2 regions of the Vibrio sp. VPAP30 genome follow, and region 2 is predicted to be linked to the other one. Evidence: riboswitches for the same ligand, from Rfam matches in the RefSeq annotation. Region 2 holds a riboswitch; the other holds the start of a gene.
What was found. A riboswitch is a leader RNA that binds a small molecule or an ion and turns the genes downstream of it on or off. The one in region 2 is predicted to bind lysine.
Positions count from the first base shown of each region.

Region 1: linked by a shared signal. The riboswitch ahead of ZX61_RS23065 (Na+/H+ antiporter NhaC family protein) and the one ahead of lysC (lysine-sensitive aspartokinase 3) in region 2 are both predicted to bind lysine.

Region 1 is NZ_LBLS01000043.1:628,681-638,876, reverse strand. It holds gene hisG (ATP phosphoribosyltransferase) at 1-674, opposite strand, end outside; His leader region at 728-864, opposite strand; gene ZX61_RS23065 (Na+/H+ antiporter NhaC family protein) at 1,041-2,642, opposite strand; lysine riboswitch at 2,757-2,938, opposite strand; gene ZX61_RS23060 (H-NS family histone-like protein) at 3,537-3,947, shown strand; gene ZX61_RS23055 (inosine/guanosine kinase) at 4,046-5,350, opposite strand; gene ZX61_RS23050 (hypothetical protein) at 5,593-5,862, opposite strand; gene mnmA (tRNA 2-thiouridine(34) synthase MnmA) at 6,057-7,181, shown strand; gene hflD (high frequency lysogenization protein HflD) at 7,202-7,819, shown strand; gene purB (adenylosuccinate lyase) at 7,985-9,355, shown strand; gene ZX61_RS23030 (DUF3833 domain-containing protein) at 9,632-10,165, opposite strand; gene ZX61_RS23025 (chalcone isomerase family protein) at 10,165-10,196, opposite strand, start outside.
Region 2 is NZ_LBLS01000022.1:91,689-101,884, reverse strand. It holds gene thiB (thiamine ABC transporter substrate binding subunit) at 1-680, shown strand, start outside; gene thiP (thiamine/thiamine pyrophosphate ABC transporter permease ThiP) at 690-2,294, shown strand; gene thiQ (thiamine ABC transporter ATP-binding protein) at 2,278-2,982, shown strand; gene yjgA (ribosome biogenesis factor YjgA) at 3,232-3,759, opposite strand; gene pmbA (metalloprotease PmbA) at 3,869-5,212, shown strand; gene lysC (lysine-sensitive aspartokinase 3) at 5,417-6,769, opposite strand; lysine riboswitch at 6,886-7,063, opposite strand; gene ZX61_RS09545 (pyridoxal-phosphate-dependent aminotransferase family protein) at 7,295-8,416, shown strand; gene ZX61_RS09540 (PglL family O-oligosaccharyltransferase) at 8,481-10,196, opposite strand, start outside.

The DNA.
Region 1 (10,196 bases), on a different contig from region 2:
GACTCTTTCGCTTGCTGTACACCTTGCATACGTGTCAGAAGTTTTTCGATCAAGGCAACTTTGTCAGCATCGAACTCACCAGTACGTTGAATCAAGGTCGCTTTTGATTGGAAGATGATCTCTGCTTCTTTGAGACCATTTGCTTCCAAAGTCGCACCAGTAGAAACTAAGTCTGCAATCGCATCAGCAAGACCGGCACGTGGCGCAACCTCTACAGAACCTGTCAACATACAGGTAGAGAATGGAACACCTTGCTCATCCATGTAAGCTTTCAACAATTGTGGGTAGGTTGTCGCAATTCGTTTACCCGCGAGATCTTGAGGACCGTTATAAACTTCGTCTTTGTCGATAGCAATTGACAGGCGGCAACCACCGAAGTCTAGTCGGCGCAATTGAACGAATTCACTTGGTTCACCTAATGCCTTACGATCTAAGCGCACTTCTTCAAGTTCGTTTTCACCGATAAAGCCTAGGTCAACAACACCATCCATGATTAGACCAGGAATATCGTCATCTCGGACGAGCAATAAGTCAATTGGCATATTTAGTGAGTGAACTACAAGGCGCTCACCCATGATGTTGAATTTAACGCCGCACTTTTTAAGCAGTGTCTGACACTCCTTACTTAGGCGACCTTTCTTTTGGATTGCGATTCTTAGGCGTTGTGTTTGCATTGCTATATCCCTGTGCAAAATTTTGAAATTTATAAACTTTTTAAGATTAAAATACTGAAAAACCCTCGGAAGAGCTGGTCTCCCGAGGGTTCTAAATCTTGTATTTTGCGATTTTAGCCTCCGGGAGTTTCCTGTCTCCCGGGTATGCGTGCATCTCCCGAAAGACTAGACTGGGTGATGATGGTGATGAATGTTCATGACTAATTTACGCATACTTAATAAGCTCTTCTGCTTCGCTTTGTTGATATCCACACTAACTAAGGCGAAAACATTTTTCAACCATTTATTTAAACTTTTTTATAATTGTCTATGACAAATAAAAAGGGAGCCTGAGCTCCCTATCTAGTTATTTATCACTTCAGTCAATTAGGTGTTTTGGCAGCTAGCCATTTTTGACTTCGACAGAACCGACAACACCACGCAAATCGCTATAAATGCCACTGATGCTGCAGCAAACGACATCCCGATAGACGCTGTCATACCTAGAGTGATAAAGCCAATGCACGACACTGCTGCAACCGAAAGCGCGTATGGCAGCTGAGTTGCTACGTGGTCAATATGATTACAACGCGCACCTGTAGAAGAGAGAATAGTCGTGTCCGAGATTGGTGAACAGTGATCACCAAATACTGAACCCGCTAGAACAGCACTTAACATAGGTAGCATAAGCGCAAGATCAGTGGCACCCGCCATATCACCAGCAATTGGCAGCATAATACCAAACGTACCCCATGAAGTACCTGTAGAGAAAGCCATAAGACCAGACAACAAGAACAAAATTACCGGCAGCCAATGTGGGTTAATATTGCCTTGAGCCAACGTCGATAGATACTTACCAGTGTTCATATCTCCGATAACAGAACCGATTGTCCAAGCAAATACCAAAATCAAAATCGCACCGAACATTGATTTCGCACCAATCCAAAGCGTACGGGAAATCTCCGTTACAGCGATGCCTTGCTTAACAACGGTAAACAGCGCCACAGCGAGACCGACTAGACCACCGTAAATTAGTGACGTACCAACATCGGTATTCTCAAATGCGCCAAGCAAATTAAAGGCAATACCGTCAGCCTCTAGAGCTTGTCCACCTGTATATAGCATTGAAGCTACAGTCGCAACGATAAGTAAAACGATCGGTAGAATCAGATCCGAAACCTTACCTTTATCGCTCTCTTCAATATCAAGCTCTTCGTTGATTTCGTGTGCTTCGTCTGAATCTTCTGCTTGCTCTTTAGTAAAGCCTTGACCACGTGAAGCTGCAATTTCATGATCGCGCATCTTACCAATATCTAAGCCGAACCATGCCACAGCAAACACCATAAGCAGAGCAAAGATTGCATAGAAGTTCATCGGAATAAGGCGGACATAGGCACCTAAGGCTGAATACTCAGTAATCCCATGAGAGACCAAGATACCTCCAATAATAGTCATAATGTATGCACCCCAACTGGATGCAGGCATAATCACACACATGGGTGCTGCTGTAGAGTCTAGAATATAGGCTAACTTAGCTCGCGACACATAAAAGCGGTCTGTAACAGGACGAGAAATCGCACCGACAGCTAAGCTATTGAAGTAATCATCAACAAAGATAAAAACACCTAAAAATGCAGCGAGGAGCTTTGAGCCGCGTTTACTTTTCACTCGGGTCTGAGCCCATTCGGCAAACGCACGAGTACCACCCGAAAGGGTCAATAGCGCAGTCATCATGCCGAGTAGAATAAGGAAGCCAACAATGCTCATATTCCACGTATTAATGCCACCGTCTTCAATAAATACGCTTGAAACAGTCGAACCAACGTAGCCTAGCGCACTACCAAACGAGTAATCGTTTAGCAAAATAGCGCCCAATACAATACCAACCCCCAACGAAACGAGAACTCGACGGGTAATAATAGCTAAACTCAGTGCCACAAGCGGTGGCAAAAGAGACAAAGGAGATGATGCAAAATCAATTAAATTCATGATCTTCAAAAACCAGTAATAAATGGTTAGAGATCTACTGCAGACTAATTGAAGGAATTCATTTCCAAACAATTAAGTTGAAATTAGCGATAGGCTAGCGAATGCCAGACCCAGCCCTACAGTAGCGCTCCATAGTTTTACAAATTATAGACTATGGCAGTGTTACCCCTTTCGAGTGTAACCCCAGCAAACCCCTTTGATGAGAAAGTTCACTTCGGCGGAATAACCTTTTGTGTTTGCTCATTGGCATCACCCCAACAAACACTACTTTTTTATTCCGCGCCTCTACCGCGAACGTTGAAACTTTAAACTATTGAAAAATCAATTTAACAATAATTTAACCAACAATTCGCATCAGGTTCCGCCCATTGTACTTATCTCACGCTCTCTTTCAACATAATATTCCACTTTTTATTGTTAGAATTATTGCTAACCATCTTCGACTAAGCTTCCAAATCGAATGAATAGTCATCCAGTTTGATAGCTTTAGCTGAGACCTTTTGCTGTGGATGAATTAATCATTTATAAACTCTGCAGAAAAGAGATATATGCTGCAAAATATATGAGTAGTTTCATGAAAATTACATTATTGTATGAGATGCAGCACTTGCTATTTAATTGCTATATACATAGCGACATATACAGCCAAAGCCTAGTTTTATATATTCACGGCCATCGATATGAAACCAAACCCCCAAACAACTTATCTAATATTATTTGAACAAGGCCAAATCACGGTAGAGATTAATTTTCCTGACTGAATTTAAATTAGATAGTGCAGAATGATACGGATAAATTACTATTTTAGGTAAATTTATGTCAGTAAGATTGTAATATTATTCTTGGCGGTTTATAGTTCACACATCGGCAACTTATATATGAAGAGATGAATAAATGTCGGAACTAACAAAAACACTATTAAACATTCGTAGTCTACGCGCTTTTGCTCGCGAATTAACTCTCGAGCAATTAGAGGAAGCACTAGATAAACTCGCTACAGTTGTAGCAGAACGTAAAGAAGCTGAAGAAGCTGAACTTGCAGCGAGAGCTGAGCAAGAAGCTAAATTAGCGGCTATCGCTGACCAAATAGCTAAAGATGGTATCGATGTAGAAGCGCTAATTTCTGCGCTAGCAGGTGAGTCTAAAGGTAACAAGCCTAAAGCTAAGCGTGCTCCTCGTCCTGCTAAATATCATTATATTGATGCTTCTGGCGAAACCAAAACTTGGACAGGTCAAGGTCGTACACCTTCAGTTATCCAAGAACAATTAGATGCTGGTAAGCCTTTAGATGACTTCCTAATCTAATCAATTCGTTTGAGTTATTCAAAAAGCGCCGCTGGGCGCTTTTTTATTACAATGAATATAACAAAGCCCCATCAAATGAGGCTTTCTTAAAATGAGTTTTAACGTTCCCAATACGCTTCTTCCAAACTGTCTTCTCGCTCTGGAAGTCCACGAGATAAACGTGGCGAATGCTGCACCAATACTTCGTAGCTTGCTCGGTTTGAGTATTTACATACTTGTGAGAATGAAGAATAAGTTAAGTATGAATGTGCATGCTTACTAGAGTTAGGGACATTTTCTTTGTGGTATTTATTGGCAGCCATATCATGCAATAAAGCCGACAATGCAGCATCGCCAGCACCATTTGTATTCTTAATTTTCTCCGGACCTCCCATATAAGGCGAAATATGTGAGTACACTTTAATCGGATTATCACAAAGCGCTTTTGAAGCAGGTCGGCTAAATTCGAAGCGGTTGAATTCAGCAATACTACCTGGTAGCAATGGCAAAGAGGTTTCACGCTTTGCTGATTCTTCCGTATATCCGGCCATAAATAAGCCGACAGGTCCAGCAGTACATAATACCAAATCCACCCAGTCTAACGCTTTATCAGATGCAGCAAGGGGATCAGACTCGCCGGTTAACGCTTCGGCTTCATCCTCATTCATCGCTACCACTGAGACATGATCATTTAAAAATTCTTGCCAAAATTTCGGGTCATCTTGAATGACAAACTTAGTACCTAAAGTCAGTACAACCGGCACGTCATGCTTTTTGGCATATTCTATTGCCTTCATTGTTGCTTGAGGCATTGGGTCTCCCTCTTTACAACGCACCAAATAAGCGGTCAGTACTAACGCTGAAGCATTTTTAAATATTTTTTCTGAAATACTATCAGGATGAAGTTGATTCATCTGACCTTCACTAATTGCAAATGTACGTTCGCCATCTTCGGTAATAAGTGCAAAACAACGACCGATTGCACCATCTACACCTTGCAGGTGATTTAAGTCCATCCGACTTGATGTGTTACACAAGTAGCGGTAGCCGTAGCTGCCAATTTTAATATCTTGGCTCATCACGCCTAACAAAGTCGAACGATCATCAGCGAGCACCGAATAATTGTGAAGCGTATTGCCAATAGTACCACCAGCATATTCATTGGTAATAAGGTCACGCTCTTTTAGCTCGTTATATAATGCTTCAGCAGTTTCGTCATCTATGACAAGTGAGTGCCCCTTACTCAATTTGTACTTATCAATAAGCTCACTGCTTACCTTGGCTTCTATATCAACGAGCGTTTGATCAATACCGATAATGTGCGTACGCGACATTTTTTTACTTTCTTGAGATTGACTGACTAATGGATCACGTGCGTGAACAGGAAAGTAGTGCTTCGATTTACGTTGACCAGGAAATTTCATAACAATGCTTCTGCAGTAAAGGAATGTAAATAAGGGATGAAAGGATGCCGGATTCTACCTCGCAGCTTGTAGCACGGCAACAAAAGGTATTATAGCAAACGTTTGCACGAGCAATTAATATACGAGTGAATCTGAATGTAATAGATAAATGGGGTAAAAATAAGGATAAGCACTCACTTTATGTCAGTGCTTTGGAAAGTAAAACAGCGAGTGTTACCATTCTAAATGTCTGTATATTGGGCTTATTCGCCTTCCATAAAACTTAAGTCAGGCAGGCGATCTAAATTATCAGCATAGCGCTTTAAGTTGAACTCACCTTCGTTTTTCATTACATCAAAGATTTCAATCGCTACCGCACACGCCATCATAGCGATAGCGTCTTCACGAGGCGTGCCCGTCATCATCAAACGCATCAAGGTTTCTTTCACCTTCACTGGGTTTCCATCTTCTAGCTGGTTTTCGATAACTTCGATTAGCTGCGCTTCTTCGATGATTTGGTTTTCTTCGCTCATTAGATTAATTCTGACTCTCTTGAATTTTCGTCACTATGCCATATATACAAGTTTAATAGTCAAATTTTGCAGTTTTAACTATGCAAGCGCACAATAATCGTCCGAATTCGAAGTGTGATTTCGGTCTCGGAACTGTCACCCTGCTGTGCTTTCTGATAAAATCTGCGTCCAGTTAATTTAAGTGGTGTTTAGTAATGTCTGACAACAGTCAAAAGAAAGTCATCGTTGGCATGTCCGGTGGCGTTGATTCATCTGTATCTGCGTATCTTCTTAAGCAGCAAGGCTACCAAGTCGAAGGCCTATTTATGAAGAACTGGGAAGAAGATGACAACGAAGAATACTGTACAGCAGCTGAAGACCTTGCCGATGCGCAAGCTGTTTGTGACAAGCTAGGCATATATCTACACACAATTAACTTTGCTGCCGAGTATTGGGACAACGTATTCGAGTATTTCCTTGCTGAATATAAAGCAGGTCGTACACCAAACCCAGATATTCTGTGTAACAAAGAGATTAAGTTTAAAGCGTTTTTGGAGTTTGCTGATGAAGTTCTAGATGCCGACTACATCGCGATGGGGCATTATGTTCGCCGCACTTTTCCAACCGCGGAAGACATTGCAAATGGTGAGAAACCACGCATGCTTCGCGGACTAGATAGCAACAAAGACCAAAGCTACTTCCTATACACTTTAAGCAGCGAACAAGTCGCGCGTAGCCTTTTCCCTGTGGGTGATTTAGAGAAACCTGAAGTTCGCCGCATTGCGGAAGAGCAAGATCTGATCACAGCGAAGAAAAAAGATTCAACTGGTATTTGTTTTATTGGTGAACGTAAGTTTACTGACTTCCTAGGCCGTTATCTCCCAGCACAGCCAGGCAACATTGAAACACCAGAAGGCAAAGTCATCGGTAAACACAACGGATTGATGTACCACACGCTGGGTCAACGTAAAGGTCTACATATCGGTGGCCAAAAAGGCGGTGGTGGCAATGAAGACCCGTGGTTCGTTGGTGACAAAGATCTTAAGCGTAATGTGCTGATTGCAGTTCAAGGCAAAGACCACCCAATGCTTAAATCCCAAGGCTTACTAGCATCACAACTACACTGGGTTGATCGTGAAGCAATTAAAGATCCGTTACAATGCACAGTAAAAACACGCTACCGTCAAACAGATATCCCATGTACTATCATCCCTATCGATGATGAGAGCATTAAAGTGATCTTTGACGAGCCTCAAATTGCCGTTACACCAGGTCAATCTGCTGTTTTCTATCAAGATGACGTCTGCCTTGGTGGTGGAATCATCGAAGAACGCATTTAATTTTTTAGGAGTAGAACTACGTGGCTAACACACTATACGACCGTACAATCGCCTTTGCAGGAATTTGCCAAGCTGTCGCTTTGGTACAACAAGTCGCAAAAAACGGTCACTGTGACTCTGACGCGTTTGAAACTTCTCTAAAAGCGATCTTAAGCACCAACCCAAATAATACCGTGGGTGTTTTCGGTCGCGAATCTGACCTAAAGCTTGGCTTAGAATGCCTAGTCAAAGGTATCGATAGCACTCCAAATGGTAGCGAAATTACGCGTTACATTATCAGCCTAATGGCGCTGGAGCGTAAGCTGCAATCCCGCAATGACGCCATGTCTCAGTTGGGTGATCGTATCCAAATGCTAGAACGTCAGCTCGATCACTTTGAACTGCTAGACGAGCAAATGATTAGCAATCTTGCAAGCGTCTATCTTGATGTGATTAGCCCTGTAGGCCCGCGTATTCAAGTTACGGGTACACCGTCAGTACTGCAACAAACGTCTAACCAACACAAAGTTCGCGCTCTTCTTCTATCAGGTATTCGCAGTGCCGTACTATGGCGTCAGGTCGGTGGTAAACGTCGTCACCTTATCTTTGGCCGTAAAAAAATGGTTGAACAGGCACAAATACTATTAGCTCGAATCTAACGTAAAATTAATAGCTCGCGCAGGACGCGAGCTTCTTCTTTTATACCAAAGCACTTTCTTCCAAAATAAGAGTAAAGCAAACGTTTGCGCAATGTTCGTGACAAAAGCTTTGGTAATTGGTATAAAGCACACAAAATTTAGAAACTCAATTTTCAGGAGAACATCATGGAACTGTCAGCATTGACTGCTGTTTCACCAGTAGACGGTCGTTACGGAAGCAAAACAATCGCACTTCGCAGCATCTTTAGTGAATTTGGACTACTGAAGTACCGCTCTATCGTTGAAATTCGTTGGTTACAAAAGCTTGCAGCTACAGATGCAATCACCGAAGTACCAGCATTCAGCGCAGAAGCAAACAAGTTCCTAGATGAGTTAGCAGCAAACTTCTCTGAAGAAGATGCGGCACGCATTAAAGAGATTGAACGTACAACTAACCACGACGTGAAAGCCGTTGAGTACTTCCTTAAAGAGAAAGTCGCTGGTTTACCAGAGCTAGACGCAGTGAATGAGTTCATTCACTTTGCTTGTACTTCAGAAGACATCAACAACACCTCTCACGCGCTAATGCTCAAAGAAGCACGTGATGAAGTGATTCTTCCTGAAATCAAAAACATCATCGACGCTATCAAAGCGCTTGCTGTTGAATACCGTGATATTCCTCTTCTATCTCGTACACACGGTCAACCTGCTTCTCCTTCTACTATGGGCAAAGAAATGGCTAACGTGGCGTACCGCATGGAGCGCCAGTACAAGCAGATCGCTAACATAGAAATTCTTGGTAAGATCAATGGTGCCGTAGGCAACTACAACGCTCACCTTTCTGCTTACCCAGAGTTAGACTGGCACCAATTCTCTGAAGAGTTCATCACTGAATCTCTTGGTGTTACTTGGAACCCATACACAACTCAAATCGAACCACACGATTACATCGCAGAGCTATTCGACGCGGTTGCACGTTTCAACACTATCCTGATTGACTTCGATCGTGATGTTTGGGGTTACATTGCTCTAGGTCACTTCAAGCAAAAAACAATTGCTGGCGAAATCGGTTCTTCAACCATGCCGCATAAAGTGAACCCAATTGACTTTGAAAACTCAGAAGGTAACCTAGGGCTAGCAAACGCGGTATTCGGCCACCTAGCGCAGAAACTCCCTATCTCTCGCTGGCAGCGTGACTTAACTGACTCAACAGTTCTACGTAACCTAGGCGTTGGTGTGGGCTACGCAATCATCGCGTACACTTCAACACTAAAAGGCATCAGTAAGCTAGAAGTTAACCGAGAAGCGCTTCTTGCTGAGCTAGACCAAAACTGGGAAGTTCTTGCAGAACCTGTGCAAACAGTTATGCGTCGTTACGGTATCGAAAAGCCATACGAGAAGCTAAAAGAGCTAACTCGTGGCAAACGTGTCGACGGTGAAGCTATGCGTAACTTCATCGATGGCCTTGAACTACCAGGGCACGAGAAAGCACGTCTAAAAGAGATGACACCAGCTAACTACATCGGTCAGGCAATTGAGCTAACTGATAAGCTGTAAAAGAATCGAGAATCGAGAATCGAGAATCGAGAATCGAGAATCGTTTAATTGTGAGGGTTGACGTGAAAGCGTCAACCCTTCTTCGTTTCAATCTAAATATATATTCAGCCGTGCTGTTTCCGGTCATTCCTTAGAGCAACGAAGTTGCGAGTAAGGAATCTCATTAATTTTTCTATCAACTTTTAGAGATCCCCCCCCCTTCGTTCCTCGCTCTCGGGGATGAGGGATATAATGTCAAGCAGAAACATTTTCCGCTTACCCATCCCCTTTAGCTCTCTATTTTTTTTGAAAAAACAGCGTGATCTTCCCTACTTCAATGCCAAACTTCTTAATTTTGGTTAGATTAAAAACATGCTTTTCATCCTGGCGGTATAGCCAGTCATCCAATGACACAACAACTGTCGAGTCTTCTAGTTGTAATTCGAAGTCATATTGCCACTGAAGTGCATTGCCAACTTCTCTCCCTGTCGCAATACCAATAATGTCGTCAGCGCTTCCTTGGTAGTAACCATTGCCTAAGCGTTCAATGGTCCAGATTCGTTGGGATTTCTCACCATCATCAAATACAAAATCTTCGACAAGTGTGAGAGTGTTTTCTTTCACACTGCCGACAATCACCACCTCAAAGCGGCGAGTCTGTTTGTTGGTGTAATCTTGCACCATTCCCCAAGCCATTGACTTGCCTTCAAAGTACTCGAACAAGTTGAATTCAGGTTTGCTTTCTCTGTAGTCATCTAAGTCGCTAGAGCAACCTATAATCAGCAGCGTAGATAACAGCACCATGATCGTCAGCTTTAGGCGTTTAAACATTAGTTTCTCCCAATCAAACGTTCTCTGAGCC
Region 2 (10,196 bases):
ATACCAGCAAGGTTACTCTACCTAATGGGTGGACGGATAAGACGTTTGTTCCTTACGATTTTGGTTATTTCGCGTTTGTTTACAACAAGGAAAAATTGGCGAATCCACCCCAAAGCCTTAAAGAGTTGGTGGAATCTCGAGACGACCTGAAAGTGATCTATCAAGATCCGCGTACTTCGACACCTGGACAAGGTTTGATGTTGTGGATGAAGTCAGTCTACGGTGATGATGTTACGCAGGCGTGGCAGAGTCTCGCGAAGAAAACTGTTACAGTGACCAAAGGTTGGTCTGAAGCTTATTCTATGTTCCTAGAAGGTGAATCTGATCTGGTGCTTTCTTACACCACATCTCCTGCTTATCATTTGATTGCTGAGAATGACAACAAATACGCTGCGGCTGATTTTGCCGAAGGCCACTACACCCAAGTGGAAGTGGCAGCAAAAGTTAAGGCTTCAAAAAATCAGAAGCTTGCTGATGAGTTCATGAATTTCATCCTGAGTGAAGAGTTTCAATCAGCAATGCCAACCGGAAACTGGATGTACCCAGTTACGGATGTAGCATTACCACAAGGCTTCGAAACATTGACTCTGCCAAGTAAAGCGTTGACCTTTAGCGCCGATCAAGTTGCTGAGAATCGTAAGTCTTGGGTTCGTGAATGGCAAAGTGCGCTCACTTTCTAAGGGGAACTTTTGCGTAATACCCCTAAAATAGGCCTATGGGTCGCGATATTAATCGCGACCTTTGTCATTTCTGCGCTCGGTGCTTTACTGGTTAATGCGCCTTCTTTGGATATTAGCCAGATATGGCATGAACCATACTATCGACATGTCACTAAATTCAGTTTCTATCAATCTTTTTTCTCTACTTTGCTCAGTGTTGGTTTGGCTGTTCCTGTCGCACATGCACTTTCTCGGCGTCGGTTTGTCGGAAAATCCTTACTACTAAAACTATTTGCTACGACACTAGTGTTGCCTGTCTTGGTCGGTGTGTTTGGCTTGCTCGCCATTTATGGTAATAGCGGTTTGATCGCAGAGCTGTTCAAAAGCTTAGATAGCAAGTTGCCGTTCTCAATATATGGGCTCAATGGTATTTTACTGGCGCACGTGTTTTTTAATCTTCCCTATGCGACCCGACTACTGTTGCAGGCGCTAGACTCTATCCCACAAGAGCAGCATAAACTGTGCGCTCATCTCGGAATGGGGCATTGGGATAAGTTTCGTTGGATCGAGTGGCCTCGGTTGCGACAGCAATTACCTCATGTCAGTGGCTTGGTGTTTATGCTCTGTTTCACCAGTTTTGCTACGGTAATGGCACTCGGCGGTGGGCCTAAGTCAACCACGATTGAACTGGCAATCTATCAAGCAATTAAGTTTGATTTTGATCTCCAAGCTGGTGCGCTATTGGCTATCTGGCAGATGATGCTGTGCGGTGTTATGGCACTGACTATTCAGCGTTTGGCCAAACCGATTTCTGTTACTTCTGGCTCTCAGACTCAGATTGTTTACTTGTCTAAAGACTCGTTTGTTTCTCAGTGTTGGGATTGGGGGTGGATAGCCTTTTCTATGTTGCTGGTATTACCGCCGCTACTGATGGTGCTACTCAGTGGTCTTAACAGCTATGCGATTGATGTTTTTACCGATGAGCGGTTCTGGCAAGCTCTATGGGCGTCAGTGAAAGTAGCCACAATGGCAAGTGTGATTGCGGTGATTGCTGGCATTGCCATCTTGTTAACCAGCCGGAGATTGCGCCTTAACTACCGTGAGAAGAGTGCCGATCATATTGAGCTGATTGGCACCATTATTCTTGTCACACCCGGTCTTGTGATTTCCACCGGACTGTTTCTATTGCTGCGTTCATTTACGGATGTATTTAGCTTAGCGTTAGTGGTTGTCGTAGCCGTGAATGCCTTAATGGGTCTGCCATATGTGATTAAAACGCTGTCTCAGCCTATGCTGCATGTCGAGCAGCAATATCAATATGTTTGTGCCAGTTTAGGCATGAAAGGTTGGAATCGTTTTAAAGTGGTCGAGTGGAAGGCGCTGAAGAAGCCGATGGCTCATGCCTTTGCGATCAGCTTTATGTTTGCCATTGGTGATTTAAGTGCGATTGCTTTGTTTGGTAGCCAAGAATTTCGCACCTTGCCACTTTACCTATTCCAACTGCTTGGTAGCTATCAAATGGAATCTGCCGCAGTAGTATCTGTAACTCTATTACTATTGAGCGTCGGCTGTTTCACGCTCATTGAAACCTTATTAAAAGCCAACTCGAAGGTGAATCATGCTGACCTTAAGTAATGTCGATTACTACTATCACAATGAACTGTTTCATTTTGATACCTCGATTTCACCGCAGTCGATCGTTGCCCTGATGGGGCCAAGTGGCGCGGGCAAATCGACCCTATTGGCTTTAGTCGCGGGTTTTATCGAACCGACCAAGGGCTCTATTGAGGTTGAAGGCAGTAATATTGTTGGCAAAGAGCCACATCAACGCCCATTCGCAATGCTGTTTCAAGAACATAACTTATTCGCTCATTTAACAGTGCGTCAAAACATCGGGCTTGGGCTTCATCCGGGGTTGAAACTTACTGCTCAGCAACAAAACGTAATAGAACAAGCAGCGCAGCAAGTTGGGGTAGAGGCGTATCTAGACCGTTTACCAGAGCAACTTTCAGGTGGGCAGCGGCAAAGAGTCGCATTAGCACGCTGCTTTGTTCAACCACATAAAATATGGCTGCTTGATGAGCCTTTTTCGGCGCTTGATCCTATTCTGCGTGAAGAGATGCTTAGTTTGGTGAGCAAGTTAGCTAAAGATAGAAAGATCACGGTGGTAATGGTGACGCATCATATTAGTGATGCCAAGGCGATTGCCTCTGATTTTATCTTTGTCGCCAATGGCAGAGTCGAAGTTGCGGATAACATTGAACAGCTGTCATCGAGTCATGCTAACCAAGCGCTAAGTGATTTTGTCCGCGCGGGGGAGTGAGGAGGGAACGGACTTTGCCCTTAGAGAGTTGAGTTCGGGCTTCGCCTTGCGAGAAACAAATCGTCATTCCATAGAGCGACGAAGGAGCGAGTAGGGAATCTCAGAAAGCCTTCGGCTCGCTTGAAGAGATCCCCAACTCGTTCGTACCTCACTCTCGGGGATGACTTGGGAACCATCAAAAAGAAAGGGTTGACGCTCTCACGTCAACCCTCAATATTCTTCAGCTCTTCAGCTCTTCAGCTCTTCAGCTTAAATCTCTTCTTCGTTTAGCGCTTTAAGCACTTGGAAGATTTCGCGGAATGCCTTGGCAGGCTTGCCCGCTTTTTTCTCTTTTGCCGCCTGACGAGCAAGCTGGCGTAAGCGTTGACGATCCGCGGCTGGATAAAGCTCCACCACCTCAGCGATGGCACTATCACCTTCTTCAACCACTCGATCACGCAGTTGCTCTAGCTTATGTAGCTCTGCCGTTGCTTGAGAGTGCTTGTTGCGAACCTTGTCTAATGCTGCTTGAAGTGGCTCAGTGTCTTCAAAGCGCATCAGCTTACCGATGTATTGAAGTTGACGACGGCGCGCTTCGTTTTTAAAGCGCTGTGCGTCTTTGATTGCCTCTGCAAGGTCTTCACTTAGCGGGAATTTTTCCAACACAGAAGGCTTCAGGCTGGCGAGTTCTTCACCTAGCTTTTGCAACTCTTCCATATCGCGTTTCAATTCGGTCTTACTGACCCAAATGATCTCTTCTTCCTCTTCCCATGGCGCTTTTTGATTCTTACGTGCCATTTTTCTGCCTTAATTTGAACATCTATTTCTCTATTTTAACAAGAATCGTGGGGAGAAAGCGAAATTCTTGTTATTCTAAAGGCAATTGATCTTAAGAAATAAAGAAAATATGGACGTAAGACAGCAAGTTGCTCAACAGCGCGTTGAGTTAGAAGCGGCAGTAGCTAAAGCGCTAGAGATGGCAGCAGAGAAGTCTGATGCAGCCGAAGTCGCCATTAGTAAAACAACGGGCTTAAGTGTTTCTACCCGTATGTGTGAAGTAGAAAACGTTGAGTTCAATAGCGACGGAGCATTAGGGATTACCGTTTACCGCAATCAACGTAAAGGCAGCGCTTCGACTTCTGATCTAAGTGATAAAGCGATTCAACAAACGGTTCTTGCCGCGCTCGATATTGCTCAATACACCTCTGAAGATCCATTTGCTGGCCCTGCACCTAAAGAGCTGATGGTGCAAGATGTGCCTGATCTTGATTTGTTCCACCCAGATACGCCAGATCCCGATTATGCAGCGCAAGTGGCGATTGCTGCTGAGAAACAAGCTCTGTCTTACAGCGATAAAATCAAACAGAGTGACGGTGCCAGTTATGACAGTCACTACGGTCTGAAAGTTTATGGTAACAGTCACGGCCTATTAGCAAGCTATGCTTCAAGCCGTCACAGTACCAGTTGTTGTGTGATTGGTCAGGGTAACAATGGTGAGATGGAGCGTGATTACAGCTACACGGTTGCGCGCCATAAAGACGAACTTTGGGCACCAGAGATCGTCGGTCAGAAGGCCGCGGAGAAGACCGTTAGTCGTTTAGATGCGCAAAAGCTAAAAACAGGTCAATATCCAGTGATGTTTGCTGCTGATGTAGCAACTGGCCTACTTGGTCACCTAGTGATGGCGATCAGTGGCGGTAACCTTTACCGTAAATCTTCTTTCTTACTTGATCACCTTGGTAAACAAGTGCTGCCGGAATGGTTCAATGTGTCTGAACGTCCGCATGTACTGCGTGGCCTTGCTTCAAGCCCATTTGATAGTGAAGGTGTGTTTACCCAAGACCGTGAAATTATTACTGACGGTGTACTTGCAACTTACCTGCTCACCAGTTACGCAGCGCGTAAAATGGATATGGCACCAACCGGCCATGCTGGTGGTATTCACAACTGGTTTGTCAAATCAACAGGTCAAAGCTTTGAGCAAATGCTAAAAGAGCTAGGTACTGGATTATTGGTGACCGAAGTAATGGGCCAAGGCGTTAATATTGTTACCGGTGACTACTCGCGCGGTGCGGCAGGTTTTTGGGTTGAAAACGGCCAAATCCAATTCCCAGTATCTGAAATTACTATCGCAAGCAATCTAAAAGAGATGTTTAATCAGATTGTTGCGGTAGGCAACGATGTAGAGACTCGCTCGCAGATTCAGACTGGTTCTATCTTGCTAGAGTCAATGAAAGTCGCTGGTGAATAAAAGGTAAAATCTTCGCTTTCGCGTCCCATTTGTCATTCCATAGACTGACGAAGGAAGGAGTAGGGAATCTCATATAGTTTAGTTACTTGCTTTAAGAGATCCCCAACTCGCTCGTCCCTCGCTCTCGGGGATGACGATATAATTTATTGAAATAAAAGGGCTGACACAAAATGCCAACCCTTTTAGATATCATCCCGAATCCCTTTATTTTTCAAACAACTCGGTATGCAGTTTCTGAATCGCTTGCTTTGATACCGATTCTTCAACTAAAAAGCACAGGTTGTGCGGGCTTGCGCCGTAGCAGATCATGCGTAGGTTAAAGTCTTCAAGCGTACTGAATACTTGTTTTGCGTAGCCTCTGCTTTCACTCATGTTGTTACCGATCAGTGCGACTAAACACAGGTTGTGTTCCACCTCTACGGTACACAACTCTTCAAGCTCTATACGGGCAGCTTCTGGCAGCTGCGGTGCGCCACCAGAGGTATCTGTTTGATCTAAGGTTAGTGAAACACTGATCTCTGATGTGGTAATCAAGTCGACTGAGATTTTGTGTTTAGCGAGAATTTCAAACACCTTGGCCAGAAAGCCATAAGCATGGAACATGTTGGCGCTACGCAGTGTCACCATCGTTTGGTTGCAACGTAGGGCTAGTGCACGGAACAAAGGTGAGCTTTCTACTTGATGGCGAATCCAAGTGCCTCCTTTTTGAGGCTCTTTTGAAGAGCCAACAAAGACTGGAATATCATGGCGTAAGGCCGGAAGTAGTGTCGATGGATGAAGAATCTTAGCACCAAAATTAGCCATTTCGGATGCTTCGCTAAAGCTAATCTCAGGAATAGGTGAGGCCTTAGGAGCAATGCGTGGATCTGTGGTGTAAATACCGGGAACGTCGGTCCAAATTTCCAATCCAGATGCCTCAACCGCTTCTGCGATCAAGGCTGCACTGTAGTCGCTACCGCCACGACCTAAAGTGGTGGTGTTGCCTTCGGCGTCAGAGCCGATAAAGCCTTGCGTAATAACGACCGCGTCTTGGCATAGAGGAACTAATGATTGCTTTGCAAGGCTACTAATTTGCTCAAGTTGAGGCTCTGCTTTACCAAAATTACTATCGGTGCGTAGGATGTCACGAATATCAAAACGTACCGCATTGATGCCACGCTCTCTCATCAATTGAGCAAGCAGGTGAGTCGACATCAATTCCCCACATGCAACTAAGTGGTCGGTCAATTTGTGGCTGGATTGAATAGAAGCGGCTTCAGCAAGACTAGTTACGGTATCGAGAATCGCGTAGACATCGCTAGCTGCTTGGGTTGAGTCTTGTAGTTGTTCCAGTACAGCATCATGAATTTGCGCCAGTTTAGTGAGAATCTCACTGCGACGAACTTGATCTTGAACGCCGTTAGCCAATTCAACTAACAAGTTGGTTACACCTGAACAGGCGCTGCTAACAACGAGTTTAGTGTTTGGATTATCTTCAATAATTGCAGTACAGCGGCTCATTGCCTCAAAGTTAGCGACGCTTGTTCCACCAAATTTAGCTACATTAAAACTGCTCACAGCATTTCTCCCACGACTTCCTAAAATAAAAACTTTTGGTAGCTATACCAACATCCAATGTTTTGCTTTGATGAAGAGAATTGAGCGAAAGAGAGAGGGTCTTTATTTGTATGACTTACCTCAGAAGCTCATCATCAGACTGAGCTGATGACAGTTGTAGGGATTCAACCCTAACAACCGACAGATCTAAACCAACACTTCAGATCTACCTCGGCACTGCTCCCCCTCAAAGTGTTGTATAGGATTTGTGGCTCCACAACACGTCTACCTGGGCAGTGCTCCTCTTCTGCAAAAAAATTTGCTATGTGGCATAAATATTCGCCACATATCCGCATTGAACGTTTTTCTGTGAACTATGTCAATGAGAATTTGTAACTTTATGCCTTTTTATAATTAACAAACTTGTGACACTGGTTTGACCTCAATACTTTGGGCTAATTGCTGCCAGCAAAGAATTGAATTAAGGTGGGTTTAAGGAAGTAAAGATAGAACAAAAATTAAATTGATATTAAAAAGGAGCTGCCAATGACGATTCAAAGTTTTATCCCCCCACATCGCATTTTAATGGGGCCTGGACCTTCAGATATTTCCCCTCAAGTGCTACAAGCTTTGAGTCGCCCAACTGTTGGTCATTTAGACCCTTTGTTTGTCGGTATGATGGATGAATTGAAGTCACTACTTAAATACGCGTTCCAAACGGAAAATGAATTTACCATTGCGGTTTCTGCCCCAGGTAGTGCAGGGATGGAAACCTGTTTCGTTAACCTGATTGAGCCGGGTGAAAAGGTGATTATTTGTCGTAACGGTGTGTTTGGTGAACGTATGCGTGAAAATGTTGTACGCGCAGGCGGCATTGCTGAAGTTGTCGATGATGAATGGGGCGCTCCGGTTTCCGTCGATAAAGTCGAGCAAGCATTGAAAGCTCACCCTGATGCTAAGATTCTTGCCTTTGTTCACGCCGAAACTTCAACTGGTGCGTGTAGCGATGCAGAAGCTTTGGGTAAACTAGCTAAGCAGTATGGCGTGTTAACCATTGTTGATGCAGTGACTTCTCTTGGTGGTGTGCCACTAAAAGTAGACGAGTGGCAGCTTGATGCGGTTTACTCAGGTAGTCAGAAGTGTTTATCTTGTGTTCCAGGCTTGTCACCTGTGACGTTTTCCCCTGCGGCAATAGAGAAAATTCAATCACGTACTACACCTGTTCAAAGCTGGTTTCTTGATCAGAGTTTAGTGCTCGGATATTGGAGTGGTGAAGGTAAGCGCAGCTACCATCATACAGCGCCAGTCAACAGCTTGTATGCCTTGCATGAATCTCTGTTAATTCTAAAGAATGAGGGGTTAGAAAATGCTTGGCAGCGACATCGCGACATGCATGAAAAACTTAAACAAGGCTTGGAGAAGTTAGGCTTTGAGTTCGTTGTCGAGCAGGACTCTCGCTTGCCTCAGCTAAACGCTATTTATGTTCCGCAAGGTATTGATGAAGCGAAAGTTCGTACACACTTGCTTGAGACCTATAATCTAGAAATTGGCGCTGGTTTAGGCGCTTTAGCAGGTAAAGCTTGGCGTATTGGCTTGATGGGTTACGGTGCTCGCGCTGAAAATGTCGCGTTATGCTTACGAGCGCTCGAAGAGTCATTGACGCAATAGTAGTCTCAATAATATATAAGCCAATAAGGCGACCTTATGGTCGCCTTAATTATATCAATAGACTCTAGTTAGTCTCTTTTTCACTGTCAGCCTTTAAGGCATCTATATTCGGTGGGATGTACTGCACCTCAGAAAAATCTCTCTCTGGGAACAAGAATTGAGCTTCACTACGTATTTGTTCTGCTTTAACACTCTCTCCCAATCCTTGATAGGCCAAGATCAAATTGTTATAGAAAGCAGGTCGAGGTTTATCTTTAATAACCTTCAGTGACCAATCTATATATGGCTGGATAAACTGGGGATCTTGCTTATATAAGCCAATGTTGAGATAGGTGCTATAAATATCCCAATCGTATCTGTCTTTCCAAACTACAGGGTTGGTGACTTGGTTCAGTACGTCAGGATCTTTAGGCTGTGAGCGCTCAAACTGGGTAAGCACGTAATTGGTATGCAAAGTGGTCAGCATATAGAAGCTCGTCACAATCGGTATGACTAAGCTAAACACCCGTAGCGCCGTCTTGGAGATAATACTGAATGGCGCTTGGCGATAACTGCTCGCCCTTTGATCTACCCAATAAAGTAGAACAACGAAGGTTATCCAGTGGATAGCAGAATGATAGAACGGATACTCAAGCTGACTGTGCAAGACAATGGGAACAAACAGAGCAAACATCGCTAAACGAGTGCCCTTCTTAGCTTGATAGAGACGAGCGAGTACAAACAGTGCCGCGAGCACTATTGCAAGTAGTGGCAACAGTCCGCCTTCTACTCCCCAATACAATAGCTCGTTATGCGGATGATCCATAGCCGCCAAACCAGGTTTATAACTATCATTGAGCTGGTGCTGCCTAGCGGTATACACAATATATTCAGGCTCAAATCGACCGTAGCCATAACCAGTAAATGGCTTCTCGATCAACATATCCAAAGATTGTGAGTAGATCTTTTGTCTCACGTCTTCAGTTCTTAACTTTTCTTCAATTAGTTCGTTATTTGTTGGGTAAAAATTCGCGATCGCAAAAGCGAGTGATAGACCAGAAAAAATAGAAATCATCCAACCCCAAAAACGTTTTTTGGTGGCGAATTTATAGATATAAGGTAAGAGGAATGAGGTAGATAGCAAAGCGGCTAACCAACCTGTACGAGAAGCTAAAAAAATCAATAGTGGAATAGTTAATGTAGGCATTAAATACAACAATGCCACTTCACTGATTTTACGTTGGTATTTGGTTGGGTGTCGAGTGAGCAAGTAGCCCGATAAGGCTAATCCAGTCGCGAGAAAACTGGCCATTACATTGGGCTGTTGGAATATACCATAGGGGCGGTTAGCTTCGGTGTTGTAGCCGAATAGATTACCTGGCTCTAACCATAAGTACTGTAGCCAGCCGAGAACTGCCTCAATAAAGACAGCAATGGTGATAAACCATAACAAACGTTGCTTCTGTTTATTGCTGAAACGAAATTGTTGCAATACGACAAATAGAATATACCCTGCCCACAGACCAGTTAGTTTACCAAGTGATAACTCAATACTTGAGCCAGCGTATATCACAGGTAAGGTGAGCATGATGCAGCACACAAACAAGCCAATCGTAAGTTTGTTGTACCTGAGACTGCCATCACTGCCGAGCTGGTATAAGCCTAGCGCAATAGAAAAGCTGATTGCTAGCCATGTGGTTGGGTTAAATGCCAATGCGAGTCCTGCTCCCCCAGGGTTGGGCATGAAGAAGTGCATCGCGAGTAGGAAGACTATCCCAACACTAGCTAAGAAAGGTTTGGT